Regions from separate parts of the Alteromonas alvinellae genome, predicted to be linked through region 1. Evidence: predicted binding sites of a transcription regulator. Region 1 holds the regulator's gene; each other region holds the start of a gene.
What was found. The regulator FliA, encoded in region 1, starts transcription of late flagellar genes. The targets are predictions, from matches to a motif close to CTAAAGNTNNNNNNNNNNNNGCCGATA.
Positions count from the first base shown of each region.

Region 2: a site for FliA is predicted at 2,207-2,233, ahead of pomA (flagellar motor protein PomA). Genes of this name have one in related genera too.
Region 3: a site for FliA is predicted at 1,945-1,971, ahead of ACX5KA_RS16745 (DUF3530 family protein). Genes of this name have one in related genera too.
Region 4: a site for FliA is predicted at 1,383-1,409, ahead of ACX5KA_RS02285 (flagellin N-terminal helical domain-containing protein). Genes of this name have one in related genera too.

Region 1 covers NZ_CACSIH010000021.1:2,863-10,457, forward strand. Annotated here, with positions in the region: gene flhF (flagellar biosynthesis protein FlhF) at 1-793, shown strand, start outside; gene ACX5KA_RS01435 (MinD/ParA family protein) at 799-1,665, shown strand; gene ACX5KA_RS01440 (RNA polymerase sigma factor FliA) at 1,662-2,393, shown strand; gene cheY (chemotaxis response regulator CheY) at 2,430-2,813, shown strand; gene ACX5KA_RS01450 (protein phosphatase CheZ) at 2,848-3,603, shown strand; gene ACX5KA_RS01455 (chemotaxis protein CheA) at 3,616-5,844, shown strand; gene ACX5KA_RS01460 (protein-glutamate methylesterase/protein-glutamine glutaminase) at 5,873-7,003, shown strand; gene ACX5KA_RS01465 (ParA family protein) at 7,032-7,595, shown strand, end outside.
Region 2 covers NZ_CACSIH010000008.1:70,444-78,038, reverse strand. Annotated here, with positions in the region: gene ACX5KA_RS00400 (class I SAM-dependent methyltransferase) at 1-349, shown strand, start outside; gene ACX5KA_RS00395 (flagellar motor protein MotB) at 466-1,395, opposite strand; gene pomA (flagellar motor protein PomA) at 1,395-2,156, opposite strand; gene xseB (exodeoxyribonuclease VII small subunit) at 2,559-2,801, shown strand; gene ACX5KA_RS00380 (farnesyl diphosphate synthase) at 2,831-3,721, shown strand; gene dxs (1-deoxy-D-xylulose-5-phosphate synthase) at 3,754-5,634, shown strand; gene ACX5KA_RS00370 (phosphatidylglycerophosphatase A family protein) at 5,770-6,270, opposite strand; gene thiL (thiamine-phosphate kinase) at 6,311-7,276, opposite strand; gene nusB (transcription antitermination factor NusB) at 7,326-7,595, opposite strand, start outside.
Region 3 covers NZ_CACSIH010000219.1:57,287-64,881, reverse strand. Annotated here, with positions in the region: gene ACX5KA_RS16755 (AmpG family muropeptide MFS transporter) at 1-431, opposite strand, end outside; gene ACX5KA_RS16750 (hypothetical protein) at 502-825, opposite strand; gene ACX5KA_RS16745 (DUF3530 family protein) at 968-1,855, opposite strand; gene rluA (bifunctional tRNA pseudouridine(32) synthase/23S rRNA pseudouridine(746) synthase RluA) at 2,009-2,725, opposite strand; gene rapA (RNA polymerase-associated protein RapA) at 2,775-5,636, opposite strand; gene ACX5KA_RS16730 (helix-turn-helix transcriptional regulator) at 5,967-6,395, shown strand; gene ACX5KA_RS16725 (DUF4019 domain-containing protein) at 6,450-6,758, shown strand; gene ACX5KA_RS16720 (hypothetical protein) at 6,760-7,002, opposite strand; gene ACX5KA_RS16715 (PhoH family protein) at 7,368-7,595, shown strand, end outside.
Region 4 covers NZ_CACSIH010000031.1:13,088-20,682, reverse strand. Annotated here, with positions in the region: gene ACX5KA_RS02285 (flagellin N-terminal helical domain-containing protein) at 444-1,265, opposite strand; gene ACX5KA_RS02280 (hypothetical protein) at 1,505-2,491, shown strand; gene flgL (flagellar hook-associated protein FlgL) at 2,488-3,711, opposite strand; gene flgK (flagellar hook-associated protein FlgK) at 3,719-5,761, opposite strand; gene flgJ (flagellar assembly peptidoglycan hydrolase FlgJ) at 5,790-6,740, opposite strand; gene ACX5KA_RS02260 (flagellar basal body P-ring protein FlgI) at 6,801-7,595, opposite strand, start outside.

The DNA of each region.
Region 1 (7,595 bases):
GCGATTAACTGATATGGGGTTAAGTAGCGCGCTAGCAACACAGCTTTTAAGTTATACACCGGCCCACTACAACGAACGTGACGCATGGGTTTATCTTCTTAACCTATTGGCTAATCGCATAAATGTTACTGGTAACGATATACTTAACGCACAAGGTGCTGTTGCACTCGTAGGGCCAACGGGTACGGGTAAAACAACCACTGTTGCAAAGTTAGCCGCTCGCTATGCGCAGAAATACGGTGCAGAGTCGGTGGCTATGATAACCATTGATACGTATAGAATTGCAGCCTATGAGCAGCTAGCGACATACGGAAAAATTATTGGCTGTACTGTGCGAAAAGCGCAAACTAGTGAAGAACTTGCAGATTTATTGTTCCAACTTCGCCATAAGCGACTAGTATTGATTGATACAGCAGGTTTTAGTCAACGTGATAGTCGATTAATTAAGCAAATTAAGCAGTTCGACAACGGCCAAATGCCAAAAGTAAAAAAATATTTGGTAGCGCAAGCTAATACGCAATACCCTGCTTTGCAGAGAATTATTCAAGCGTATGATGATATTGAACTAAGTGGCTGTATTTTCACAAAGTTAGATGAGTGCTACTCTTTGGGAGAGGTGCTTAGTGCAGCAGTTGAATACCAACTTCCGGTTAGTTATGTCACCGATGGTCAAAAAGTGCCTGAAGACATTAAGATTGCAGAAGCGAAATCTTTGGTTTCCGCTGCTGCAAAGCTTTATAAAAAGTACGGTTTGAATCATACTAGTGGTAACAACGCAATTAAAACAGCATAAGCAGTATGATTGACGATCAAGCGAGTAGCTTAAGAAAAATGAAGCAATCACGGTTAATCAAAGTAATCGCCGTCACTGGTGGTAAAGGTGGCGTAGGTAAAACGAACATTACACTTAACACCGCTATCGCGATGGCGAAGCAGGGTAAGCGAGTAATGGTTCTTGACGCCGACCTTGGCCTTGCCAACGTAGATGTGATGTTAGGGCTAAGGGTTGAGAAAAATCTATCTCATGTACTCTCTGGAGAATGCACGTTGGACGAAGTGCTAGTGACCGGTCCTCACGGCATTAAGATTGCGCCTGCCACATCAGGCACGCAGTCAATGGCAGAGCTTTCACCAACGCAACACGCTGGTTTAATCAGAGCGTTTAGCGAATTACGGTCTCAGATAGATGTGCTTATTGTCGACACCGCGGCAGGCATATCAGATATGGTATTGAGCTTCTCAAAGGCCTCACAAGATATTATGGTCGTCGTATGCGATGAGCCAACATCTTTAACAGATGCCTACGCACTAATAAAAATTCTTAACCGCGAGCACGGTGTTTTTCGTTTTAAAGTCGTAGCCAATATGGTGCGCGATGTGCGTGAAGGTCAGGAATTATTTAGCAAATTAAGCAAAGTGACAGGGCGTTTTCTCGATGTTGCACTAGAATTAGTGGCGACAGTGCCCTTCGACGAGAATATTCGCAAGGCGGTGCGCAAGCAAACGGCTATTGTTGACGCCTTTCCAGGTTCTCCGGCAGCAGTAGCGATAACTAAGTTGGCAAGTAAAGCACTTACGTGGCCAATTCCAGCGCAGCCCGGTGGCCACTTAGAATTTTTCATTGAACAATTAGTTGCAGAAAAAGCCGTAGGAAGTCAGCGTTGAACAGCAAGGCAGCCGCTTATCAACAACAAACAGATAAATCGCAGTTAGTCGAAAGACATGCGCCTCTGGTAAAGCGAATTGCGCATCATTTGATTGCGCGACTGCCTGCCAGCGTACTTGTTGATGACCTTATTCAATCAGGCATGATTGGGTTGCTAGAGGCCGCTCGAAACTTTGACGGCTCTAAAGGCGCAAGTTTCGAAACCTTCGCAGGAATTCGAATTCGTGGTGCCATGCTCGACGAGATACGAAAAGGTGATTGGACCCCGCGTTCTGTTCACCGTAACGGCCGCGCCATAACGGAAGCGATATCTCAAGTAGAGAGCGAGACAGGGCGCGATGCACGAGATTCAGATATTGCTGACAAGCTTAACGTAAGCTTGCAGGATTATCACCAGATGCTTAATGAAGTAAATGCCGGAAAGCTAGTGGGTATTGAAGATTTAGGTGTGTCGGAAGATGTTATTACTACTGAACAAAGTAGAGGCAGTGACGCACCGTTAGAAGATTTAATGCAGGGTGCTTTTCAAAAAGCGCTTGCCCATGCAATTACGACATTACCTGAGCGAGAAGCGATTGTACTTTCACTTTATTACGATGAAGAACTAAACTTAAGAGAAATAGGCGAAGTTCTTGATGTAAGTGAGTCGAGAGTCAGTCAAATTCATAGTCAAGCCATGTTAAAACTCAAATCACGAATGAAGTCGTGGCAAGCTGACGAAGAATAGAGATTAATAACAATTAACCCCTCACTGGAGGCTATTTTGGACAAAAGCATGAAAATTCTCGTGGTCGATGACTTTTCTACCATGAGACGAATCATCAAAAACCTGCTAAAAGATTTGGGTTTTGCCAACATCCAGGAAGCGGATGACGGAAGCACTGCATTACCTATGTTACAACAGGGCGATTTCGACTTTGTTGTGACCGATTGGAATATGCCTGGTATGCAGGGCATCGATTTGCTTCGCGCTATAAGAGCAGACGATAAGCTTAAGCATTTGCCTGTGCTTATGGTTACTGCGGAAGCGAAAAAAGAGCAAATCGTTGCAGCGGCGCAAGCAGGTGTAAATGGTTACGTTGTAAAGCCGTTCACAGCAGCAACACTAAAAGAAAAATTAGATAAAATATTCGAACGTTTAGGTTGATCCAGACGCTCACCAGATAAATGAGGTTTACTGGATGACAACGAATGTAAACGTTCCAATATCGTTAGAGGAAGCAAAACAACTTGTCGCCTTTCTTGAAGAAGGCGATAAGACTTCAGCTAGCGCACTACTTGAAGCCGTCTCAATGAAAGAAAACGTTGAGTTGTTTGCTGAAGTAGGTAAATTGACGCGTCAACTCCACGACGCGTTGAATAACTTTCAAATAGACGACCGCATCAAAAATTTAGCTACAGATGACATTCCTGATGCGCAGTCCCGCCTTACCTACGTAATTGAAGAAACTGAAAAAGCTGCTAATACTACTATGGATGCCGTTGAGGCGAGCATGCCGATAGCAGAAATGCTGTCGGAGCGGATCGAAAAGGTCATGCCAGAGTGGAAGAAGCTTATGAATCGCCAAATCGAACTTGGTGAATTTAAGGCTTTATGCGCAGACTTAGACGAATTATTGGAAGAAGGTTCGGCTCAGTCAGCTAAACTTACACAATTGCTTACCGAAGTTTTGATGGCACAGGGCTATCAAGACTTAACAGGGCAGGTTATTCGTCGCGTTATCGACCTTGTAAAAGAGGTAGAAGATAGTCTTGTAAACATGCTTACCATGTTTGGGGAACGCGACGGTACAGAACACACTAAACCATCTAGCGTTAAGGCCGATAAGGTTGATGGTGTAGAGGCGGAAGGCCCAATCATTGATGCTGATCAACGGGACGATGTCGTTTCAGGTCAAGATGATGTAGATGATCTTCTGTCTAGCTTAGGTTTTTAGGGGAGCGGGCGCATGTCGTTTGATGTTGACGAGGATATATTACAGGACTTTTTGGTTGAGGCCGGAGAGATACTTGAACAATTACAAGAACAGCTCGTTGATCTTGAGAACAATCCTGAAGACGCGGATTTATTAAATGCAATTTTCCGTGGCTATCACACAGTAAAAGGCGGAGCGGGCTTCCTTTCTCTTACTGAGTTAGTTGAAATTTGTCACGGTGCCGAAAACGTTTTTGACGTAATGCGCAATGGCCAAAGAACGCTAACACCTGAATTAATGGATATTATTTTGCAGGCCACGGATGTGGTCGTTGAAATGTTCGAGCGCGTAAAAGCGCGCGATCCATTGGAGCCTGCAGATGCGCATCTAGTGGACGTTTTACACAAATTAAGCCGCCCAGAATCTCCAGATGAAAACATATTCGAGAACGCCAGTACGCCCGCTGCCGAGCCAGAGGTGGTTGCTGAAGAGCCCGAGTTAGTTATAGAAGAGCCTGCGCCTTCAACGACGGACGTGGGTGACAGTAGCGGTGGTATTGACGAAATAACTGAAGATGAGTTTGAGGCACTTCTCGATGAACTTCATGGCTCTGGTGCGCCAGGGCAGTCAGCACCAGCAAAAAGCGAACCTGCTAAGTCACCAGTGCCGGCGGCGAGTTCTGATAGCGATGATATTACCGACGAAGAGTTCGAAGCACTGTTAGACGACCTTCACGGAAAAGGTAAATTTGGCGGTGAAGAAAAAGCGGCGGCTGCGCCAGCTCCAGCATCTGCAACGCCATCTTCATCAGCAACCAGCGCAGGTGACGAAGAAATTACCGACGATGAATTCGAAGCGCTACTTGATCAGTTACATGGTTCTGGCCAGGGGCCGACTAAGCAGGGCGCGGCGACAACGTCGCCAGAGCCTCTTGTAGATAAAGCAGCAACAGAAGCTGTTCAGAAAGCAAAACAAGCTGCGCCAGCCGCGCCTAAAGCGACACCAGCGCCAGCCAAAACAAGCGCTCCTGCTGCGCCCAAAGCAGCACCTAAAAAAGATGATAAGAAAGCGAGCCCAGCAGCACCTCCTGCAGAGACCACTGTACGTGTAGATACTAAGCGCCTAGACCAAATAATGAATATGGTCGGTGAGCTAGTTTTGGTTAGAAATAGACTCATTAGCTTAGGTATCAATAGCAACGACGAGAGCATGTCAAAAGCTATCGCCAACTTAGATGTGGTAACGGGTGACTTGCAAGGTGCGGTAATGAAAACCCGCATGCAGCCTATCAAGAAGGTGTTTGGTCGCTTCCCTCGTGTTGTTCGAGACCTCGCAAGAAGCTTAAAGAAAGAAATTACCTTAGAGCTGGTCGGTGAAGAAACCGATTTAGATAAAAACTTGGTTGAAGCTCTGGCCGATCCCCTAGTGCATTTGGTGAGAAACTCCGTCGACCATGGTATTGAGATGCCGGATGACCGCGCTGCAGCGGGTAAACCGCGCATGGGTACGGTTCAGCTATCGGCATCTCAAGAAGGCGACCACATTCTTCTTACTATCGAAGATGATGGTAAGGGAATGGATGCCGAGAAGCTAAAAGAGATCGCTATTAGTCGTGGTGTACTAGACGCGGATGCTGCAGCACGAATGTCAGATGTTGAAGCGTTCAATCTTATATTTGCACCAGGCTTTTCCACTAAAACTGAAATTAGTGATATTTCTGGTCGTGGTGTGGGTATGGACGTGGTTAAGACCAAAATTAACCAGCTTAACGGTACGGTTAATATCGATTCGCAGCTAGGAAAAGGCACGCGACTGGATATTAAAGTTCCGCTAACGCTAGCCATTCTACCCACATTAATGATTGTTGTAGGAAAACAGACCTTTGCGTTACCATTAGGTGCGGTGAACGAAATAATAAATATGGACATCAAGAAGACCAATACGGTCGATGGCCAATTAACAATGATAGTTCGTTCAAAAGCAATTCCTTTGTTTTTCCTTGGCGAATGGCTAATCCGAGGCCCCAAAAATATCGATAAAGAAAAGGGGCATGTTGTTGTAGTACAAATTGGTACACAGCAAGTCGGGTTTGTCGTAGACGCGCTGATAGGCCAGGAAGAAGTGGTTATCAAACCGTTGGATGCATTGTTGCAAGGAACGCCTGGTATGGCGGGAGCTACAATTACGTCAGACGGTGGAATTGCACTAATTTTAGATATTCCGAGCCTGCTAAAACGGTACGCGCGTAAACCCATCAAGTAAGGCGATGAATTAACAGGAATGATAATCCATGGTCTTTAAAGTCCTAGTCGTGGACGACTCGACCTTTTATCGCCGTCGAGTAAGAGAAATACTCGATGGTGATAGAGAACTTGAAGTTGTCGGGGAAGCGAGAAACGGGCGTGATGCACTCGACAAAGCCGAGGCGCTTAAACCCGATGTAATAACCATGGACGTTGAAATGCCAGTTATGGATGGTATTTCGGCTGTGAAGGTTATTATGGATAAACGTCCTACGCCTATTTTAATGTTCTCTTCATTAACGCATCACGGCGCCCAAGCGACGCTTGACGCGTTAGAAGCGGGCGCGCTAGATTTTTTACCCAAAAAATTCGAAGACATCGCTCAAGACAGAAAAGATGCTTCGCGGCTACTTTGTACTAAAGTCAGGTTGATAGCGCGAAGAGGACTGGGTTTGAAGCGCCCATCCTTTCGCAATATTGAGTCCAGAAAACTTCCTGATAACGCGCCTAAACAAGCGTTTTTCAAAACGTCGGGTTTACTTTCTGGTCATAAAGACGCGGCCAAGCAGCCTACCGTTTCGTCTGTAAGACCAACAGGGAAGCAGTATAAATGTTTGGCAATAGGGGCATCAACAGGTGGGCCTGTAGCACTTCAAAAAGTGCTTTCTCCGCTACCCGGAGACTTCCCGTACCCCATTTTACTTGTACAACACATGCCGGGAACCTTCACTACCGCATTTGCACAGCGCTTAGACAGTAATTGCAAGATTGCTGTAAAGGAAGCTGAGCAAGGCGATATTTTGAAGCCTGGACATGCTTACCTCGCACCCGGGGGCAAGCAAATGCTTATTGAGTCTATCGGAAGCAACAAGCGGATATCGATTGTAGATGCAAGCCAGGCAGATAAAGTGAACTACAAGCCAAGTGTAGACCTTACGTTTAGCTCGTTAGCTAGAGCCTATGGTGGAGATGTATTAGGAGTCATACTAACGGGTATGGGTGCTGACGGTAGGGAAGGCTGTCGACTACTTAAAGATAAAGGTGCGACTATTTGGGCGCAAGACCAAGACTCCTGTGTAGTTTACGGTATGCCTCAAGCTGTCGCCGCGGCCAACATATCGAGTAAGAATATTAGTATCGATGATATGAGCAGTTGCGTTCAAACCGAAATGCGATAGCAGTTTGAATAGTAATGGAACAGCAATTATGAAAGTGTGGACGGTAGCAAATCAAAAAGGCGGGGTAGGTAAGACCACTACAACCGTCAGCCTTGGCGGCTTGCTGGCTCAAAAGGGCAAGCGAGTGCTTATGATTGATACTGATCCACACGCATCGCTGAGCTATTACTTTGGTATTGATGCTGAGGCGACAAGTCATTCAGTTTACGACATTTTTATTAAGTCTAATGAGATTTCTGCCGATAACGTAATGGATTGTCTTTGCCCTACAAAGCTTGATAATTTGTATGTGCTACCAGCGACTATGGCTCTAGCGACGCTAGACAGAACCATGGGAAGCGAACAGGGTATGGGCTTAGTGTTGAAAAAAGCACTCGCTACAATATCCGGTGAATTCGACGTTGCTATTATCGACTGTCCTCCGGTTTTAGGGGTGCTGATGGTAAATGCACTAGCGGCATGCGATAAAGTGATTGTGCCGACTCAGACAGAGTATTTAGCACTTAAAGGTTTGGATAGGATGATCCGTACTATGGAAATCATGGGGCGTTCGTTAAATAAGTCCTTTGACACCCTGATTATTCCAACTATG
Region 2 (7,595 bases), on a different contig from region 1:
TTATGACAGCTATTCAAACAGCGTAGACTTCATACAGAAATACATTTTCCCGGGTGGTTTTTTACCATCGCAATACCAGTTAAATGCTCATCTCAAAAAATACACAAATATGATGATCCGTGACTTACACGACATTGGTGTGGACTATGCGAAAACGCTCAATCATTGGTATGAAGCATTTATCTCGGCTAAAGATGAATTGTTGAATGACGGTTATGACGAGCGCTTTATACGTATGTGGACCTACTACCTTAAATATTGCGAAGGTGGCTTTTTAGAGAGAACCATTAGCACTGTTCAGCTTGTTATTTCTAAACCTCAGTACAGAGAAGAGTTAGCCAGGGTTTGATGGACGCATTTCACTTGTAAACAAATACAAGCTAGAGTTTTAAAACTAAAAAGCGGTGCTCATTATGAAGGCACCGTTTTTTGGTCGTGCGTACTTAGTTTAGAAAAAGTTGACGCTTAATCATCTACCACTGATATGGGTTTGGATATCATTGGTTTGCCTTGGTTTATATTAATCTCGACTCGGCGATTCTTGGCTCTATCACTCGCTGTCGTGGCATTCTCAACAATAGGATTAGTATCAGCTTTGCCTACAACAGACATACGGCTTTCATCAAAACCAGGCGCTGTCCGCATAGCTTCAGCCACCGCTACTGCACGTTGTGATGATAAATCCCAGTTTGAGCGGTATAATTCGTTAGCAATATGCTGACCATCGCTATGCCCAGAAATCTCAATTTCTCCGGGTACATCTGCTAACAGCACACCAATTTTTCGTAATACTGGCTGAAACTGCGGCTGTAAGAAAGCAGAGCCGGCGGAAAAAGAACCATTTTCTCTAATTCTAATGGTAAGCTGCTGCCCCAGCGACTCCATCTCAACCGACCCGTCTAAAATTTGCTTTTCTAATTGTTGAGCCACTTTTTTCATCAACTCTGCCATTTGAGATTGGTCAGTGCTTTGTTCAGCGGATGAAGATGACTCAGTAGCCGTTTGTTGAGACTGACCGCCGCGTTGTTCGCCACGCTGCTTTTGCCTGCCGCCCGCTGAATCTTCGTTTCCCGCCTGAAACTCTAGCATTTGCTGGGTCATTTCGGTGGTTTGCTGCTGAATGGACTCAATTGGTGTTGGGTCGGGTTTACCTGGGCGAAACTCCATGGCTATAACGCTGGTACCCTTTGGAATATCTTTTACTTCAATTTTGTTTTGTACACCGAATGCAAATTTCATTGAGCCTGCGATTTGCTTAAATTTGAGCACATCCATTTCTGAGAATGAAAGCAGAAGTACAAAAAAGCACATTAGCAATGACATCAAGTCTGCGAAGGTCCCCATCCAGGCTGGAAGCCCCTCGGGGGGGCATTTTGGGCATTCTTCTTCGGCCATTACTCTTCCTCTGCGCTTCCACGCTTACTTGCGGCAAGATAGTTTTTTAGTACACCCTCAATAACTCGCGGGTTTTGACCGTCAGCGATGCCTACAATACCGTCAAGAACAAGACTTTGATTGAGCTTCTCTTCCCCTGCCCGTACAGCCAATTTAAACGCTATGGGCAAACAAATAACGTTGGCGAAAAAAGCGCCATATAAGGTAGTCAGTAGTGCTACCGCCATTGCTGGACCGATAGCTTTCGGGTCATCCATGTTTGATAGCATGGCAACCAAACCAATCAGGGTTCCAATCATACCCATAGCCGGTGCAATATCGCCCATGCCTTTGAAAAAGGATGCGCCGAAATCGTGTCGTTCTGACGTCATGGATATATCTTTAGCAAGTGTTTCTCTGACCACTTCTATATCATGGCCGTCAACCAACATATCTACGCCCTTCTGCATAAACTCATTAGAGATTTCCGCCTCTTCTAAGGCGAGAAAGCCTCCTTTTCGCGCGGCATCTGCCATCTCTACGATTTTTTCAATCAGCTCTTCCGGCGACTCAATCTTAAACATGAAGGCTTTGCCAGCGATCTTACCTGCACCGAAGAACTGACCTAAAGTAAACTGTGACAAAACAACGAACAAGGTCCCACCAAATACAATTAATATTGATTGGACGTCGATGAACATGCCTAAGCTGCCGCCTAGAATCATAGCCATAACTATGAAACCAATAGCGCCCAACATACCTATGACGGTTGCTAAATCCACTCACTCTTCCCCATTTATGCGCAGACAGTGCTGTTGATGTACAATAATTCTATCGGCAAGAGATAGAAATACTAAAACGACATTATTGAAAAATATCACATTTATTTGTTTTTTATGAAGCGCGTTAACAACTCCCCGCATTTTTCAAGACATTTAAAAACGATGAGTTTGCCCATTCATAGTGTTCACGTTAGGCACACGCTGTCACCTCACATTTAAAAGTAATATAACTACTCAACACGAATATAGCACAGTTTCTGTTTGTCCTGTTTGCTCAACTGCGTGAAAAAAAAGCTATGTCGCAGTGATATAGGCGATATACGGACAAACCATTTGACCCTTGTGCAGCCCTCGGTTAATGTGCGCGGTATACGTATTTTGGCCACTATATTGAGTGTTTTTATGACGACAGAAAAAGCATCAGCGTCTTTTGAAGAAACTTTATCAGAACTAGAAGCTATCGTTAACGAAATGGAAAGCGGTGATCTGCCTCTTAATAAAGCACTAGAAAAATTTGAGCGCGGTATTGCACTGTCTCGCCAAGGCCAGCAATCACTCGAAAACGCCGAACAAAAAGTAAAAATACTACTCAGTGAACAAGGCGAAGAAACCCTTCAAACTCTTCCTGAAAGTGAACAGCCGTAACTCGTTCATTTTTAACTAACAGGCAATCTATGAATTTTTCTGCTTTGCATCAACTAGTTAAACAGCAAACTGATGCATCTCTTCTTACGTTAATTGACGAATTACCCGATTACGCACCGCGCTTGAAAGACGCAATGCGTCACGCCTTATTGGCTGGCGGTAAACGGATGCGGCCACTACTTGTTCAAGTAGTAGGTAACACCCTAGACGTGCCCAAAAAAGACCAAATGGCTATTAGTATGGCCATTGAATGTGTGCATGCCTACTCGTTAGTCCACGACGATTTACCCGCCATGGACGACGACGACTTGCGCCGCGGTATGCCAACCTGCCATATCGCCTTTGATGAGGCTACCGCTATTTTAGCTGGCGACGCGCTGCAAGCCCTCGCATTCACGGTGTTAGCCGATGCGCCATTAAGCACGTATGCTGAAACAAAGCGTAGCCAGTTACTGTCTGTACTTGCAAAAAGTGCGGGTTACATAGGTATGTGCGGTGGGCAAGCTATCGATTTAGCCAGCACCGGCAAAACCATCTCGCTAGAAGAACTAAAACAGCTGCATAGATTGAAAACCGGTGCATTGTTAAAAGCCTGCGTAGAAATGGTCGCCATTGTTAGTGAAGGCTTACTGCCTCAAACTAAAATTGACTTAATGGCTTATGCCGCGGATATTGGGCTAGCTTTCCAAGTTCAAGACGATATTTTAGATGTGGAAGGCAGTAGCGAAAAATTAGGTAAGCCCGCGGGGTCAGACGAAGCGTTAGGGAAAAATACCTTTCCAGCCAAACTTGGTATTACAGGCGCTAAACAAGAATTAGAAATGCTTCACAATAATGCACTTCAAGCATTGGCGCGTTTACCCTACAATACTGACAGTTTAATTGCGTTTAGCGAGCTTTTGGTAAAACGCGACCATTAGCCACGCGCCATGTTGAAAAAGATAATAAGTACATGAGTTTAGATCTCCAACATTACCCAACGCTTGCGCTTGCGCAAACACCTGAAAAATTGAGGCAGTTGCCCCAAGACAAATTACGCGAGCTTGCCGACGAATTACGTGAATATTTACTTAACAGCGTAAGCCAAACCAGCGGGCATTTTGCTTCTGGCTTAGGCACTGTAGAGTTAACAGTGGCACTGCACTATGTGTATAACACGCCATTTGACCGCTTGCTATGGGACGTAGGCCATCAAGCCTATCCTCACAAAATTCTAACAGGCCGCGCAGAGCGCATGAGCACCATTCGTCAAAAGAATGGTCTACACCCTTTCCCATGGCCGCCTGAGAGCGATTACGACACCTTTGCAGTTGGTCATTCGTCTACATCGATTAGTGCAGGGCTGGGCATGGCTGTGGCTGCCGAAAAAGAAGGCAAAAACAGAAAGGTTGTAGCGGTAATTGGCGACGGTGCAATGACCGCTGGTATGGCCTTTGAAGCCCTTAATCACGCCGGTGATATCAAGAAAGACATGGTAGTTGTACTTAACGACAACGAAATGTCTATTTCTGAAAACGTAGGTGCGTTAAACAGTCACTTAGCTCGCTTGCTCACCGGTAACTTTTTCAACTCTATACGTGACGGCGGCAAAAAGCTATTAAGCAACGTGCCTCCAATTAAAGAGTTTGCCAGCCGTGCAGAAGAACATATTAAAGGCATGGTTGTTCCGGGCACGATATTTGAAGAGCTTGGCTTTAACTACATTGGCCCTATCGACGGCCACGACGTTAATGGTGTTGTCGATACGCTGCGCAATATGCGCAAGTTTGACGGCCCGCAGCTGCTTCACGTAGTCACCAAGAAAGGTAAAGGCTACGCGGTTGCTGAAGAAGACCCTATCAAGTTTCACGCGGTACCTAAATTCAACCCGGCAGATAACGCCTTACCCAAGTCTAAGCCTTCAGCCCCTACCTACTCGGCAATCTTTGGGAAATGGCTGTGTGATATGGCCGCACAAGACCCTAAGTTAATGGCGGTAACGCCAGCCATGCGCGAAGGCTCAGGCATGGTTGAGTTTTCTCAGCGTTTTCCAGAGCAGTATTTCGATGTTGCGATTGCCGAACAGCACGCGGTGACGTTTGGTGCAGGCCTTGCCAAAGACGGTATGAATGCGGTTGTTGCTATTTATTCGTCGTTCCTGCAGCGCGCCTACGACCAGCTCATTCACGACGTGGCGATTCAAGACCTCCCCGTATTGTTTGCTATCGATAGAGCCGGTATTGTTGGCGCAGATGGTCCTACTCACCAAGGAGCGTTTGATATCGCTTTCCTTCGCTGTATTCCCAATATGGTGGTAATGGCTCCTTCAGATGAAAATGAATGTCGCCAAATGCTCTATACGGGTCACAAGCTACAAAAACCGGCCGCTGTTCGTTACCCTCGTGGTGCTGGCATGGGTGTCACGCCTGAGGAAGCTATGACAGAACTTGAGATTGGTAAATCTCGTACGGTTCGTGAATCATCAAAAGGCAAGTCTGAAAGTATCGCCATTCTAAACTTTGGCTGCCTACTGCCCTACGCGCTTGAAGCTGCAGAAGCGATTGACGCCACCGTTATCGACATGCGTTTCATTAAGCCGTTAGACGGCGACGCAGTATTAAAAGCAGCCAGTGAACACAGCGCGCTTATCACGCTGGAAGACGGTTGTATTATGGGTGGTGCTGGTAGTGCCGTACTAGAACACTTGCAGCAAAATGGCGTATTAAAAGCGGTGAAGATGTTAGGACTGCCTGATAGCTTTATATTGCAAGGCACTCAGCAGGAAATGTACAAAGAGCACGGTTTGGATGCTGAAGGCATTATTGCTGCAGCTGGTAGTTTAAGCGCTAATTAATTAAGCTTAAAAGCTACCACTAAAATATTAAAAAGCCCGCTATTTTGCGGGCTTTTTCGTAAATAGTTTGCTCACCGTCAACTGGCTTTCCTTTGAGGTAAGTCTACCAAGATAGCGGCGAGTATTCGTAATGAATTAAAACAAAGCCAATGCGGCAGGCCAGAATGCCATTAGCAAATGTAGACAGCCACACGCCATAGCGCCCGCGATTAGATCATCAAGCATAATGCCTGTCCCCCCGTGTAAACGCTTATCGATAATACCTATTGGCCAAGGCTTCAAGATATCGAAAAGCCTAAATAGAACAAAGCCTACAAGTAAAGAGGACGCTGAAATAGGTACAAAAAGAAAGGTCACAAACATGCCCGCTATTTCATCCCACACAATAGAGCCGTGATCGTGAACCTGCATATCGTCAGCAGTCTTGCCACACAGGTAAATGCCTACAACTGAGAATATCAGCGTAAGCGCGATAAAGGAAATTAGGGAAATCTGGCTACACGCAATAAGTAGGGGCAACGCAGCAAGTGAGCCAAAGGTTCCCGGCATGAAAGGAATAAGTCCACTCCCAAAACCTAGCGCAAGAAAATGAACGGGATTTTTCATACTCACTCTTGCGCGATATTCAGCCTGCATGCTTCTTCCTTTTTATTGGTTTTGTAGAGTATGTGGTTGCTTAAAAGGCGTGCTCGTAACCAGACAGGTTAATGGGAGTGAACTTTTCATTGTCCTTAAGTAATGAAAGCGTGCCGTTATGACCGGTTAATTGTCCGATACATGTGGCCTTCACATTTGTGCTTGCCAATGAGGTTTCTAAGCTTCCGCGCTGCTCTTCACTTACGGTAAAAATAAGTTCATAGTCATCACCGGCCGACAACGCGTATTCGATAGCTTGTTCTGGTGTAACTGCACTTGTTAGCGCACGCGATAACGGTAAACGATCTACATGAACATTTGCACCGCAATTAGACGCTTTTAAGATGTGCCCCAAATCTGAAAGCAATCCATCAGAGATATCAATACACGACGTTGCAATACGTCGGATAGCTGTGCCCACCGCAACACGAGGGGTTGGGAAATAATGACGGTTGACCAACACATCTTTCGCTTCACCGTTTACACTCAGCTTATTTTGCAAAATATCTAAACCGGCACCTGCGTCACCAAGCGTTCCGGTGACATAAAGCCAGTCACCCGGCTTAGCACCGCTGCGCGTTAACTCAGAACCAGGCGGTATGAAGCCTTGAGCAGTAATAGTAAATGCCATAGGGCCTTTAACCGTATCACCACCGATAAGCTGCACAGAATAGTACTGAGTAAGCTCGTAAAGTCCCGAAACAAAGTCATCTAGCCAAGCTTCGTCTACTTCCGGTAGCGATAGAGATAAGCTAATCCACGCAGGCTCTGCGCCCATCGCGGCAAGGTCGCTTAAGTTAACGGCAACTGTTTTATATGCCACAGACTTAGCTGGTGCGCCTTTTAAGAAATGTACACCTGCAACCAGGGTATCTGTGGTAACGGCAAGTTGTTGGTTTTCAGGAACCGTTGTTACAGCACAGTCATCACCAATACCAATAACAACGTCTTTGCGTTTGTGGCCACTATTTGAAAAGTAACGGCCGATAAGATCAAATTCTTTCACGGTAATTTTTTAAACCCTTTTAGCGGCAATCCATGCCGCCACGGTAAGGTTAGTCGCGCTCGTCTTTGCGCAATGTGCGCACTGCTTTATCCAGTGCACCATTAATGAACTTGTGACTTTCTTCAGCACCAAATGCTTTAGCTAGCTCAATCGCCTCATTAATAATTACGCGGTAAGGTACGTCAATGCGCTCGGTCAGTTCCAGCGTCGCAATGCGCAAGATTGCTTTTTCAATAGCGTCTAACTCTTCAGGCAAACGGCCAAGGTAAGGTTTAATGGTTGCATCAAGGTTACTTGCGTTGTGTGCAACACCGCGAAG
Region 3 (7,595 bases), on a different contig from region 1:
AAGCCATCAATAGCAATATCCTGGGTAGCAGAGGCAATGGCAATCAATAAGCCGATTAATGCAACGTAAAATAAATCATGGTCAGCGTTGAGTTGTGACATGGTTAAGCACAGTAGTACGACACAGCTTTGCATCAAAAAAATCCAGCCTCGTCGCAGCCCTAATAGTGGGGGCTTGAGTTTGTCGACAAGAGGAGACCATAAAAAGTTAAATGAGTAAGTAGCGAAGATGATGCCAAACAAACCAATAGCCGAACGCGATAACCCTTCATCCTTTAACCATGCTGATAATACCGAACCAATCATGATCCAAGGAAAGCCACTGGAAATGCCTAAAAGAAAAATGGTTAGGTAACGTTTGTCATTGAACGTTTTTAATGCAGTTAGCAATACTTCGACCTTTGGCGTTAACTCAAAAGTGTATTGAGCCATGAACCACGGTGTTTAGCAATAAAACTGTGAAGGGGGATTGGTATAATTACCGCGGTTAGGTAAGAGAGATTTAAGGGCGGATACCCACGCAGTCTAGAGGACAGTGCCCTAGGCCTTCAAGAAAATTGACGCAATTAGTAAGCTCATCAACAAGAAACTGGTCTTTCGTCAATTTTTCTTCATTCCAGTAATGCACTTGGTGAAGCAAATGCCAAAATACACGTTCCTTCTGCGTGTAAGGCTGTGTTAGCGTGCATTCAATTTGTCCCCATTCTTCCATGCTATCCCAAAAGAATAGTTCGATTTCCTCGATAGGAAGCTCTCCCTGCCAAAATGCCCTCAAATAGAAACACAGCTGTTTCGCTTTGTTATCTACAAAATCCTGAACATTCACGAGTAACTCAACCGTCTTTGTCTGCTTAAATTAGTATAGTCCATTACATCGTTACCAATGACTGCAATAACCCGTTATTTGCCTTATTGTGGGTAGGTCACTGTTTTGGATGTTAATTTAGCGTAATCTCAAGAAGCAAGAATTACCAGCCTAGATGCCGTGTCCAGCCTATGGTGCTATTTGCAACCATTTGAATATTAGGTGTTTTTTCAATTTCTTTTATACTAAAGGTTAAAGAGTTATTTGGAATAATAACTTGCCTGTAGTGTAACTTCAGTTTATTTTTTGCTCTAATTTTCCTTTTCATAGTCGTGCTAGTCTCCCAGTCATTAAAGTTGCTGAGAGATAGGTCGAGCACTGGGAAGCTCGCTTTCGCTATAGTGTCAATTACTAAGTTGTTTGTAGTTTCCTCTGGCCAAAACGGCGAAATAGCCACAAACGTGTCAGGTTGTAAATCAGGCTGTGTTTCTATAGAAGACAGGTAAGCGGTAGCAAGCATGCCCTGCGCGATGACCATGCGATAGCCTGTTCTATTCTGTAGATAATTGTCTAGGGCATTAAGCTGTAACGCTAAGGCTGTGGTCGATGTTTCAAAGTTGAGGTACTGCGTCAGTTGGTTACTTCTAGGGTGAATGACTTTCGCTGTATCAGTTGATGGCGAGGCTCCCTCTGTCAATATTTCGCTGTCCTGTTCACCATTGGGTTTGGCGGTGGTCGAACTTACGGGCATGTTGAAAGGGCTTATAACGACATTCCAGCCTTTCTCTGCAAGCATATTTGCTAAGCTATTTCCTTGTGCGAGGGTAAGGCTCGATGGAAAAGGCTCTGTGAGCACAATGGCAACACCCAAGGGAAGCGGTGTTTTTGCCTCAACTTCAATGATTGGGGCTTCCAATTCGCCTACCATAAGGGCTTTTACTTCACCTGGCAGATAAGCATTTTTTACGTCCGTAAAAAAGTCGCAATGAGCCGTCATAGGCAGCAGCGAAACAATCAATGCAAAGGTTAAAAGGAGAGCGTGCCTCTTCATAAAAAATGGTATGCCTTTAACTATCACCTTGATACGGACAGTTGTGCCAGCATCAAATCAGTTTATAAACGAACTCGTTCTATTAAGATTATCGGCAACGTCCTTTAAAACTAAAATAATGTTGTTTAATTAAGGCCGAGACGCATTAAGGGGCTACTCAATGCGCTCTGAAAGCGGAGGTGGGCAAAACGGACTAAAAGGGATGGCGACATTAAAGTGCAGCCAATGGCCTAGTGTTGGGTGGGAAAAACTCAAGCTTTCAGCATGAAGCTGTAAACGAGGCGCCATGGATAACGCTTCTTCATACGCATAGAGTCTATCTCCCAAAATAGGGTGACCCAAAGCAAGCATATGTACTCGCAGTTGGTGAGAGCGACCGGTAATGGGATAAAGGGCAACGAGAGAATAGGGTCGTTCTTTTTCATCCAGTGTACGCTCAATGACGTCAAAGTGCGTTACGGCTTTTTTTCCGCGCTCAAAGTCTACCATTTGCTTCGGCCTGTTTGGCCAATCGCAAATAAGGGGAAGGTTAACCTCTCCGCTGTCTTGTTCTACATGTCCATGAACCCGGGCGAAGTAGCGCTTTTTAGTTTGACGTAACTCAAACTGTTTCGAGATATGGCGATGGCTATCTTTATTAAGCGCCAGCACCAAAATACCCGAAGTCGCCATGTCTAAGCGATGCACTACTGTGGCGGTGGGGTACACACGGTTCACCCGGCTAATCAGCGAGTCGCGGTGCTCTAAAGCTTTGCCCGGAACGCTCAATAGCCCGCTAGGTTTATGCGCAACCACCATGTCCTCATCTTGATACAAAATATCAAGATAAGGTGTCATCGGTGGGTTATAAACAAAACTTGGGTTCGCCATTATGTACTCGTTACTTCACCGTCGCTTTTGAATGTTTAACCTTTCGAGGTTACGGGTTATTTACCACAATACGAATGGCGTCCAGCTGAACATCTGCATCCTGAATAACTTTATCAAGGGCGTTCATTTGCGTTTCAATAAACTCAATTTCGCTGTCACGTACTGCTGGGTTACGCTTTTGAAGATCGCGCAAGCGCTGTATTTCTTCGTTAAGCGTGCTGTGCATGCTGTTAAGTGCGTCGTGTTGCTTTTGGTTAGCTTGCTGATGGGCAAGCTTACGCGCCTTTTCAATGGCAAGCTCAAGCGGCTGTTGCAAGGCTTTTAGAAGCTGAGCCGAAATCTTACGTCCAATTTTACGCTTAACGTCGAAGCTTAATTCAGACGGATTGCCTTGTGCATCTAAACACACTCTAACCGGTGTTTGAGGTAAGAAGCGGCCTAGTTGAAGTGATTTAGGTGCTTGTGCCTGTAGCACAAATAACGCTTCAATCCAGTACGCGCCTTTTGGCAAAGAAGGCTCGGCAATAAAGCCCATGCTGCTCTTTCCGTGTACGTCGGTGAGTACTACGTCCATGGCGGTATGCACAAGTGGATGATCCCAGCTTAAAAACTGCACGTTTTCTAGCGTGGTGGCAACACGGCGCTTGTAAGTGACTGTCATGCCTTCTGGGTCAAGACCCGGAAGCTGGCTCACCATCGACTCGGTTGGCATAAGAATAAAGCAGTCATTGCCTTTTTCATCCTGCTGAACACCGATAGCATCGAAAACGCGACCCATAAAGCGCGACAAATCTTGTTCGCTATCAAGGGTAATAATGTCTTCAAGCAGTTGTTCTACGCGGCCTTCACCCGAGGCATTAAGCTCAAGAAGACGATCGCGACCGGCTTCAAGCTGCGCCACGAGCTGGCTATTAAGCGTAACACTCATGTTCACTAGCTCGTCACGCGCGTTCATATCGTCAGGGTGTAAGCAGGCACCAATAAGCAACGGCTTAACGTCGTCGAATACGCCAGAGCCCGTAGGGCAGGTCTTTTCGAAAGCATTTAGCCCTTCGTGATACCAATCTAGCAATACGTGCTGCGCGGTTTTCGCTAAATACGGCACGTGAATTTGTACGGTTTGAGTTTGGCCAATTCGGTCAAGGCGACCAATACGTTGTTCAAGCAGATCTGGCGTAATAGGCAAATCGAACAGCACCAAATGGTGAGCGAACTGGAAGTTACGGCCTTCGCTGCCAATTTCACTACACAGTAGAATTTGTGCGCCGTCTTCCTCATCAGCAAAATAATGGGCCGCCTTGTCGCGCTCCACAATGCTCATGCCTTCGTGGAATACACTGTGGCGAATACCGGTTTGTGTGCGAATAACCTCACCTAACTCTTGCGCTGTACGGGCGCTTGCGCAAATAAGCAGAATCTTTTCTGGCTTAACGCTTTGCATGAAATCAAGCAGCCATTCAACGCGCGGGTCTTGCTTGGTCCAGCTGTTAACCACGCTTGCCATACGTTCAGGATACAGTGAATAGGTTAAGTCGCCGCCGCTCACGGCATCTGAATAAACCTCAGGCAAAGCTAACTCGTACGCGCTTAATTTACGCTCCGGAAAGCCTTCAATATTGGCGCGGCGGTTTCTAAACAGCATACGACCTGTGCCGTGACAATCGATAAGTTGGTGCAGCAACGCATGGCGATTTTCTGGCGAGCTTAAATCACCCGCATGTTCCATTACGTCAGGCGCGAATTCAGCGAGCTTGCTGCGCTGTTTGTCGTTAGGCTCGGCGTCTGAAAGTAATGGCGCTACCGCATCGGCCAGTTGGCTGTATTTCGATTCTTCATCTAAGAAAGCGTCGTAGCTATGGAAGCGGGCCGGGTCGAGCAAGCGCAAGCGTGCAAAGTGGCTTTCGTGACCAAGTTGATCAGGTGTTGCGGTAAGCAGTAATACGCCAGGTGTTTGGTTTGCCAGCGCTTCTACACACAGGTATTCGGCTGAGGGAGCCTCACTTGACCACGCAAGGTGATGGGCTTCATCGACAACCATTAAATCCCATCCTGCAGCTTGAATTTGCTGCTGGCGTTTTTCGCTCTTGCTTAGGAAGTCGATACTACAAAGTACCAGCTGGTCGTTTTCAAATGGATTCACAGCGCTCGCGTCAGACGTTTCGTCATCTTGTAAGCCTTCGCTCTTCTCTATAGCCTCGCAACGACTTTCATCGTAAATGGCAAAAGGAAGGTTAACGCGACGAAGCATTTCAACTAACCATTGGTGCATGAGCGAGTCTGGAACCAAAATAAGCACGCGCTCTGCGCGGCCTGTTTTAAGCTGCTGGTGAATAATCAACGCGGCTTCAATGGTTTTACCAAGACCTACTTCATCGGCAAGTAATACGCGAGGTGCGTGTCTGCCGCCTACCTCTGACGCAATGTGGAGTTGGTGCGGAATAAGCGATATGCGCGCACCTGCAAGACCAATGGTGTTTGAACGTAAGTAATCATATTGATGATCTAAAGCACGCTCGCGCAAATCGAACCATTTAGGGTTGTCTAATTGCTGACTGAACAGGCGCTTTTCAGGTTGGTTCAAGCGAATGTGGCTGTCTAGCATGGTTTCAGGTAATCGCGCTTGCGCTTTGGTGTCTTCGCGAAGCCCGTGATAGATGAAAAGATCTTGGCTTTCTTCTTTTTCAGTAATGGTCATTTCCCAGCCGTCTTGGCTTTTGACCGTTTCGCCAATTTCAAAAATTAGTCGCGTAAGCGGCGCATCTTGCTTAGTATACTTTCGCGCTTCGCCTGTTGCTGGATACAACACTTCGACAGAACGGAAGTCGCTACCAATAACGACACCTAACCCCAGCTCTATTTCTGTGTTGCTTAACCAACGCTGACCAACTGAAAATTGACTATCTGAACTCATAAATCACCAACCTATTTTTCGGGGGGCGGTATTGTACGCATTGCGTTGTGATAAGTCATTAATACTAGCTCATTTGATTTGGGGTTGCAGGTGGGGGGATTGAGTACCTATGCTTCTGCGTTAACAATACGATTAGCACTAGTAGGCCTTCATTGCTTCACAACGAGAATGCTGGTAGCAAAAGAATAAGAACGTTGACGTGCGTATCAGGCTTGCTTTGTCACAGGGTTGACGTAAAACTGTCGTATCACTGACCATGGATATTTCTTACTGTTAACCGCGTTACGTTTTTAACGTATGAGAAGCGCAGTTAACAGGAGGAAGCGCGAGATGGATATGAAAGTAGACAGTCAAAAGCTTATACAACTTCGCAATGCTAGGGCATGGAGTCAGCAGCATCTGGCAGATGTGTCTGGATTGAGTTTGCGTACTATTCAGCGAATTGAGAAAACACAATCTGCATCACACGATTCAATAGGCGCACTTGCTTCGGTTTTCGAAACGACGCCCGATGCGCTTTTAATGGGGGAATCCTACGCCACCCCAAGTCATGCTCAAAGGCAGCCAGCCACGCAAATTTCTACTGCGGGTGACAGTGCGGTAGCTCAGCATGGCGTTACTCAGCAGGATGACCGCCCAACGTCGTTGAATCCCCAACATGTTCTTTGGGTCACGCTAGCGCTCGCCATCAGTTTGTTTGTTGCTATTTATTATGCGCAAACGGTCAATGCGAACAATGGTAGCAACCAAGTAATTTAAGCGGGCAAGCCAGTTAATGTCAGTAGCGAAGTCCTTGAAGATGCAAAAAGCTGGTTGGAACTTATCGACAGCGGCGAATATGAACAAAGCTGGAAAGAGAGTGGGACTATTTTTAGAAGCGGTATTTCAATAGCTAAATGGGCAGAGGCAATGCAGCTAGTCAGGGAGCCATTGGGGGCAGCCAAGTCGAGGGAAATCGCGTTAGCACAGGCGCCAACTTCACTGCCGGGATTGCCTAAAGGAAACTACCTGATTTTGTCGTTCACCACTGACTTTGATTCAAAAACAACAATGAAAATAGAGACCCTTTCTATGGTTGAAGTTGATGGCGAATATAAAGCAATAGGCTACTTCATTAAGTAGCCTACTCAGGTAACTGGTACAAAGTTTCAATCCCTTGAATGGCTTTTATAGCATCATCGCTCGTTGCATTGTTGATGGCTTTGATAAGTTCAGGTGCATTGTAGGGCTCTAACAAGGTCAAGAACGTCGCTGTGCCAGGCGGCATGCCACTATTCACTGCTTTTTGAAGTCGCTTCCATACGGTGAACAGCGACTCCTCACCTAACGTTTTTTGTTGCACTACGCTATCAATGGCGCGGTGCATTATCATCCCGCATGAATAATAAAGATTGAAGTGCCCGTTTTTATAAGCACGAGCCTTTGGAGCGCTGTGCTATCTCATATTACGTAAAGGGACTGCTCTTCGCTTATCACTTGCTCTAACGAAAAATAAAAAAGAAAAAACAGTGCTAAATCTCAAAAACTGGATTATGGTGGAATTAAGGGTTCGCTAATTTAACAAACGAACCTTTGAGGCAGAAAGAGTAGTACTGCTTCTCAGTCGACGCGAGTAGGGGAAGAAGTCCTGTTTCGAGCGGCATTCTCCTACAACCGTAACTGTAGCTTGTTAGCGCGTGCGTTCATAAATGAACAATACGTCTAACCTGGCTTTATTTACCGGAGTGAAGGATGCCAAGAAAAAATTCTACCGATACTAAGATTTACGTCCTCGATACCAATATTCTGCTGCACGAACCTCACGCTTTTCTCTCCTTTAAAGAACATGACGTTGTTATTCCAATGACCGTATTGGAAGAGCTCGACTACATCAAAGACAGCAAAAAAGACGTGGCGCGTGATGCACGGGTATCCATTCGGGCAATGGAGGATTTACTCCACGACGCAACGCCAGAAGAT
Region 4 (7,595 bases), on a different contig from region 1:
CTCCATCTTTTATCGACCTTTACTTGAAATTACTTTAGTATTTTTTTCAAGACTTTTTGTCGATTTAAAGCACTGTATTTCCTAACTTTTAAACTCAGAATCTTAAAATAAACCTGAATTAAAACGGTGCTATTGACGCTTTTAAACATAAACTTTAGAAGCGTAGAGGATAAAAACATCGTTTATCTCCCCTTTGTATTAGTTATCGTCAAAGATCTATTTTTACTTTAGATGTTTTTCCAAATTTTTAGATAAAAAAGAGAATCAATAAAAAAACCTATAAACTTCATAGTGTTGGGGCTATGGATTGAAGGCACAAATGTGTGGGTAGGCGGGCTTTATAACAATTAAGTGGCTGAGATATAAAAAAGCTGGCCTTGAAAAGACCAGCTTAAAACGCACGTGAACTAGAGCACTACCTCCTGGCTTCACGCTAATTATGATTAACCTAGAAGCTGTAATGCAGCCTGCGGGCGCTGGTTAGCCTGAGCTAACACAGTGGTGCTTGCCTGCTGGATTATCTGATTTCTCGTGAGACTTGCAGTCTCAGCGGCAAAATCTGTATCCTTTATTTGAGAACGCGCGGCAGATACATTTTCAGAAATATTACTTAAATTTCTTATCGTTGACTGAAACCTGTTTTGCAGCGCACCCAACTCTGCCCGTGTGCTCCCAATTACGGATAATGCCGAATCTATTTCCGCCAACATGCTTGACGCAGCACCTGCTGATAAGACATCACCATCAATTGATAGGCCGTTGGCACCAAATCCACCCGTTCTTGACAAATTAACACTGATTTTCTGATTTGCATTCGCGCCTACAAGGAAGGTAGCAGAGAAGCCACCGGCGAGTAGCGACACACCACCAAACTCTGTAGTGCTCCCGATTCGAGACATTTCCTGTCGAAGAGCTGATACCTCCTCTTGCAGTGCTACCCTATCGGCCGTGCTGTTGATCCCGTTTTGTGACTGTACTGCCAAAGTACGAATTCGCTGAAGGGCATTTGTAGTCTCACCCAGTGCACCTTCAGCGGTCTGAGTAAGAGATATAGCGTCGTTCGCATTGCGAACGGCTTGATCTAATCCTTGAATTTGTGATGTTAAGCGATCAGTAATCTGCAAACCTGCGGCATCATCAGCAGCGCTGTTGATACGGAAGCCTGAAGAAAGGCGCTCAAAAGACGTACTCAAAGAATTACTAACATCAAAAAGCTGACGCTGGGCATTCAATGAGGATACATTGGTATTAACGAACATAGACATAAAGTCTCTCCTACACTCTCAGTCCAGCGTGCGCTGGCTGTCGGCATTGCCGACGTTTTGTTTTAGTAGTCATCAAGACCTGAGGGGTAATTGATGAACTGGCTCTCTCAGAAACTGTATCGACATCATTTAGAATCCCTTTAGAAAAAATTACGATTTTTGCCGATAGGCGGTAAGATATTGCCGTAGATTGACGGTAAGACACGACATAACTGGTGGATTTTTAAGGGAGATTTGGCATGAAAAATAGTTTGATGCTGTTCAACATAAAGCGCATATCCAAGCCTGCAACCCATTGCGCTTTCACTGATTTAATAGAAAATCCGTTCGACAAAAGTCGTAAAACTTTGATGTGCTGTTACCGACAAGCTACCGACCATGTCAGTACTGACGGAGTGGTTATTGTATTAACTCTTGATAAAACTTCGTTTCAAGTTCGCAACAGAGTAGTTATTAGAGAGAATAATGCAGACCTACGAGATCCGAAGTTCTCATACGATGGCTCTCGTCTCATGCTTACTACCTATGCAAAATCCTTCCTTGATAATAGAAAAGTGGTCACAAAAATGGTGACTTTTTTCTCAACCACCGGCTATTCATGGTCTACAGGGAATAGTCACGGTAGAAGCGGTTGGTGGTTGTGGAACAATATTTTTTATAACTCAGAAGCTTATGGTTTTGCGTACAATCGACGAGCGAACTCAGTTTCGCTCTATAAGGGTGATCCTACACGTTCAATGCACGTTCACAAGGAGGAGGCTTTTTGTTTGGGCAAACAAGGTAAAGGTTACCCCAATGAAAGCACAATCTTGTTTGATGATTACGGAATCGCCTCGGTATTTTTAAGACGAGATGCCGATACTTTCAGTGCGCAATTTGGTACGTCAAAACCGCCGTATACCAAATGGCAGTGGCATGATTTAGGTATCTATATTGGCGGTCCGGCCGCAGTGGCGTTAAGTGAAAACCTATATATCGTTGCAGGACGACATATAGATTGGGGCTCACACCAATTTACCACCAGGGTATGGCTATTTGATAGCGTAACTAAAATATTCACTGAACTAAAAACGCTGCCAAGCGGAGGAGATACAAGTTATCCGGGCTTGGTGATTGAAGGCGACAATCTTTATATCTCTTACTACTCCAGCCATGTCGACAATCAAGCCAGAGTTTATATGGCGCGCTTAAACGGCGTTAGTGATTTGATAAATTATGACCGCTAAACGAAATCGAATAGCGATAAGTTAGCTACTTTAGGAAAAGTAGCCAACGCAGCACTCAATGCCGTTTCCTGCTTTGCGAACTCAGTAGACGCCTCTGCGTAGTCTACATCCTGAATAGATGAGCGCTGCGCTTTTGCCGCAATTTCCATATCAAGGTTACTTTCATAAGTACTCTCAGCGATATTCAAACGGCTACCGATGGAAGCCCGTTCTAAAGAAAGTTTCTCAAGTCCGTTATCCAATCCTACTAGTGCATCAGCTATCGATTCTTGAAGTGCAGAATTGTCTATTGTGGAATCCATCAATATGGTCTGAATTTCGTGGATAGACTGGGCCATGCTTTTCTTTTGCGGTGCGTTAAAAGACAAATCTATACTATCACCAGGCACGGCCGTCGCATCAAATTCCATTCCCTTGATGGTAAACGGCTGACCAGACGTAAACGACACTGTGTCAATAACGACACCAGTACCTTGGTTGACCAACTCAGCTTGTCCGGATGCTAGAAAATTAATGCGGTAATCGTTGTTTCCTGCGTTTACAGGGTCGTAATTCTTGTCAAAAAAGGTATCAAATGTTCCCTGCTGTCTCACAGAGGCAGTAGTTACCGTTGCCCCCGTTGTGCCATCAACTGAAAATTTAAATCGCGATAGCACGTTTTCAAAAACTTCATATCCGTTACTGGTTGATTGAATCTTCGAGCTATTAGATAGCTGCACAAAGCTTACACCAGGGTCGCCTGCGAAGGTAATGGCATTCCCACCCGCTGCTGGGTTGTATTCAAACGCCTGGTTGCCCGACTGGAAGCCCGCATACAAATAATTGCCATCTGCATCCTGTGTGTTCATCAGATCAAACACTTCAAGTTTTATCTGCTCTAGTTCCGCACCAATGGCGCGTTTATCAGGGTCATCTAAGATCCCATTTCCAGCCTGGACAATAAGCGTGCGTGCACGGTTAATTGAATCAGTAATATTGGTTAGCACAGCCTCTTGCTGTTCAAGCGACCCCGTTACCAAATCATTATTACGCTGAAACTGAGTAAGCTCATCAATTTCTTCAGTTAAGCGCAGCACCTTCGCTGCACCAACAGGATCGTCGCTGGGCGTGATAATGCGTTTACCGGAAGCTAGCTGTTCTTGGGTTTTCGCCAAGTCGCCCTGATTTTGCATAATCGAGCGCATGTTTTGATCATAAATTTGATTCGTTGATATACGCATAACTCACCTACCTTGCTGACTGCAAAATGGTATTAAATAATTCTTGAGCCGTAGACAAAATTCGTGCTGCGGCAGCATAGCTTTGTTGGTACTTAATCAAGTTTGCCGCTTCTTCGTCTAAGCTTACGCCTGAAACAGACTCAAACCAGTTTTGCGACTGTACTTTCATCGCTTCAGCGGAAGCCAATGAGACACTGGCCATTGATGCATCTTCACCAATGCGTCCTACCATAGACGCATAGGCATCTTGAAAGGTTCTAGGCCTATTCGTCGCTTCGCTACTCACCTGTACTTTGTTTTCATTTTGAAGAGCAGCTAAATTAAGCGCATTGCTGTTGTCGTTAAAGCCATCTGTATTATAGCTAATTGAAAAGCTATCCCCTGCTTTTGGTACACCGTCTAAACTGAGATCAAAACCAGGGTCTGGGCTTATTCCTGCCTGAGTAATAAGATTATTTAAATTTGTTGTTCCTGTGACAGTTGCTAACACTGTACCGCTTCCATCTAATACCTCGTAGGTATCTGCAGCGGTAAAGCTAATTTGAGCTGGCGCTGTATTTAAAAGGCCACCCGCACCATCAAAAGCAGAAGTGCCCACTTCCGTATTTGACACTGTTACATCTACAATATTGGCACTGCCTAAATTTGTGCTATCGGCCCCGGCTCTTACGGGATTAGCAAAGGCCAAATCTTCGGGGCGATTAGTGGCTAAACTTATTTTTGAAGCCACGTCTTTAGTGGGTTGAATTAGAAACTCATTGCCAATGGTATAGGGGTCGCTCCCCGCAAAGTCGATTTCAATGCCACCAGGTAGTTCGTTAAAGCCAGGGGTTACAGCAAAGTTTGAAAAAATGATGTCATTACCTGAACCATCTTTTTTCGGTGTGCCATCTGGATTTAAAAACGTAATTTCTATTTCGCTGGGCACGCCTGCAGCAACAGCAGTCACTTCAATTTTATAATCGGCGTCAGTTAATTCAGCACCTTTACCCTCGGTAATCTGCGCATTAACAACATAGTCGCCATTGGTATCTTCGTAGGCTAAGCCTCTGAACGAAGGAATATCGAAAATGTTAGTGCCGATTTGACCGTCTAAATCCATACCCAATTTATTTTGAGTATTCATCGCATCGGCGAAAGCGACGGAGAGCTGACCTACATCACGCATTGTTGGCCCTAACACTTCATTGCGATACTCAAACAACCCACCCAATGCGCCGCCAAGATCACTTTCCAAAATTCGTAATGATGCGTTGTTTTTGGTTTGTGAGCCAAAGTCAGTTTCTAACTTAATTTCTTTCGTCGTTAAATCCGCACTAGAGCTTAACTCAAAAAGGTTGAATGCACCGTTTTCAAGAACGAGTGACTCACCTGACGTAAGATTAATGGTTACAGCACCATTTTGCGTAGTGCTCTCTTTAACCGTAATACCCATGATAGAAGCAAGCTCGTTGATAGCTTGGTCTCTTTCGTTGAGCAGAGCGCTTGGTTGATCGCTCGTATTGTTACCATTGGCGATAACAATGTTGCGGTTCAAGTCGCCAATATTGCCAATCAAGGTGTTTGCTCGGTTCACCATCGACGTGAACTCTAGGTTGAGCTCTTCCTCTTTTTCTAGCATATAGTCAGATAACGTTCTCATTCGGTTATACAAAGACTCGGATTTACTCAATACTTGTTCACGTGACGCCAAATTGGTTGGGTCATCTGCTGCCGTTTGTAAAGCAGAGAAATACTCACTTAGTCCTTTTGAAATTGAGTTCGCTTCACTTGCCAACAGGTTATCAATAGCCGTTGTTTTGCTAGAAAAGGCTTCCAGTTCTCCTACCGCTGTTATGTCGCGACGCAGCTGATTTTGTGCAAAAACGTTGATAATACGCTCAGTATTGCCGATCTCCACACCAAAAACTTGGCTGTTTTGAAGCTCAGTGCGCTCGCGAACATAGCCTGGCGTGTTGACGTTGGCGATATTGTTACTCGTTGTTTGAAGTAACTTGCTGCTAGCGTTTACGCCGCTTGTGGCTAATGAATATAAATCAACAGAACTCACTGTATTCTCCTCACCTATGGCCCCTCGACTACGGCATTAACACGCTAAGACGTTCGCTGTTATACACAGCCATTATCTTGCTCGCGTATTCAGGGTCGGTAGCGTAGCCCGCTTCTTGAAGCGCATGGGTATAGCGCGCTGCGTCAGAAGCATTCTCGACAGCATGGCTGTAGCGAGGCTGTGATGTGATAAAGCGTCCATAGTCTTCCATTGCGTCTTCTACTGACGAGTAGGACCTAAAAGCAGCCTTTTGTTTTTGCGGCAGTCCATTGTTAAATTCTAATGTGTCGACTACAGCCTGCTCTCCTTGCCATCCCTTATTTGCTTTGATGCCAAATAAGTTGTGCGAGCTTTCCCCATTGGCTTTATGGATAACAAATTTCCCCCACCCGGTTTCAACTGCTGCTTGGGAAATTATTGCTTTAGGATCCATTCCGTATTTTTCTGCCACTTTCTCAGCTATTGGCATTAGGCTCTCTACAAACTGCTCGGGACTTTCGAACATGGCATCTTTTTGTGCTGACTGGCTACGAATAGACTGTGAAGAAAGGGCAATATCCTGCGCCTCAGCTACGTTGTACACACGGTTTCTGTTAAGTGATGATAAGTCGCCGTCACTTCTGATTACACTGGCAGGCGTATAGCTATCCTCAGTTTGACCTAACTGTTTAACAATGACATCAGCGAGACCTAAGCCACCACCGGAAGTGAGGTCTGTTGCTAGCTGTTGGTCGTGCATATCACGATAAAATTTAACTTGCTGCGAATTAAATGGGCTATTTTCGTCAGCAAGGGCATCTTGCGCTTTACGCATTGATTTCAACATCATTTGCACAAATATTGCCTCGAACTGCTGGGCAGCTTCTTGCAATACCGTTTCATCGCCTGACGCAATGGCTTCACGCATTTTGTTGATGCTGCCCAGATCATGGACGTTACGCGCCATATCAAGCTGATTTTTTGTGCTTAATGCTTCCATCGTATTTGTTCCGCTGATACCTATTTTTCTCGCGAGCTATTATTGGTGTGATTAGTTCGTTTAGATAATCACGAGTTCACCGCGTAACGCGCCTGCCTGACGAAGTGCCTCTAAAATTGCCATTAAGTCGCCCGGTGCCGCACCCACTTCATTAACGGCACGTACTAGCTGGTCAAGAGTGACGCCTGGCTCGAACTTGAACATGCGGCTATCTGCCAAATCGACATCAACAATCGACTGAGTGGTAACGGCAGTTTGCCCTTCACCAAACGCGTTAGGTTGAGAAACTTGCTGATTTTCAGAGATGGTCACCGTTAGCCCGCCGTGAGTAATTGCTGCTGGTAACAAGCGAACGTCACTGCCAATAACAATGGTGCCTGTGCGGCTGTTTATTACCACACGCGCTGGCGCATCAGCTGGTGTAAATTCGAAGTTTTCTAAGGTAGCCAAAAAGCCCACGCGCTGACCGACGTCTCGCGGGGCCGACACGCGAACAGACGCTGCATCAATGGGCTTAGCAATAACATAGCCATTTTCGGGCTGTGCACCTAAGCGCTCGTTGATCGTATCTGCAAGCGACTTAGCCGTTGAGAAATCTGGATAATGGAGGTTAAGCGTTAACGTGTCGCCATTGGCAAAGCCTGTTGGTACAGATTGCTCTACCATCGCACCGTTTGGAATTCTGCCTACCGTTGGCGTATTAACGACAATGCGCGAGCCATCACCGCCTTGAGCGCCAAACCCGCTCACGACTAAGCTGCCTTGCGCTACAGCGTAGACTTTACCGTCAACACCGCGAAGAAACGTCTGGAGCAGCGTTCCGCCTTGAAGACTGGCCGCTTCGCCAACTGAAGA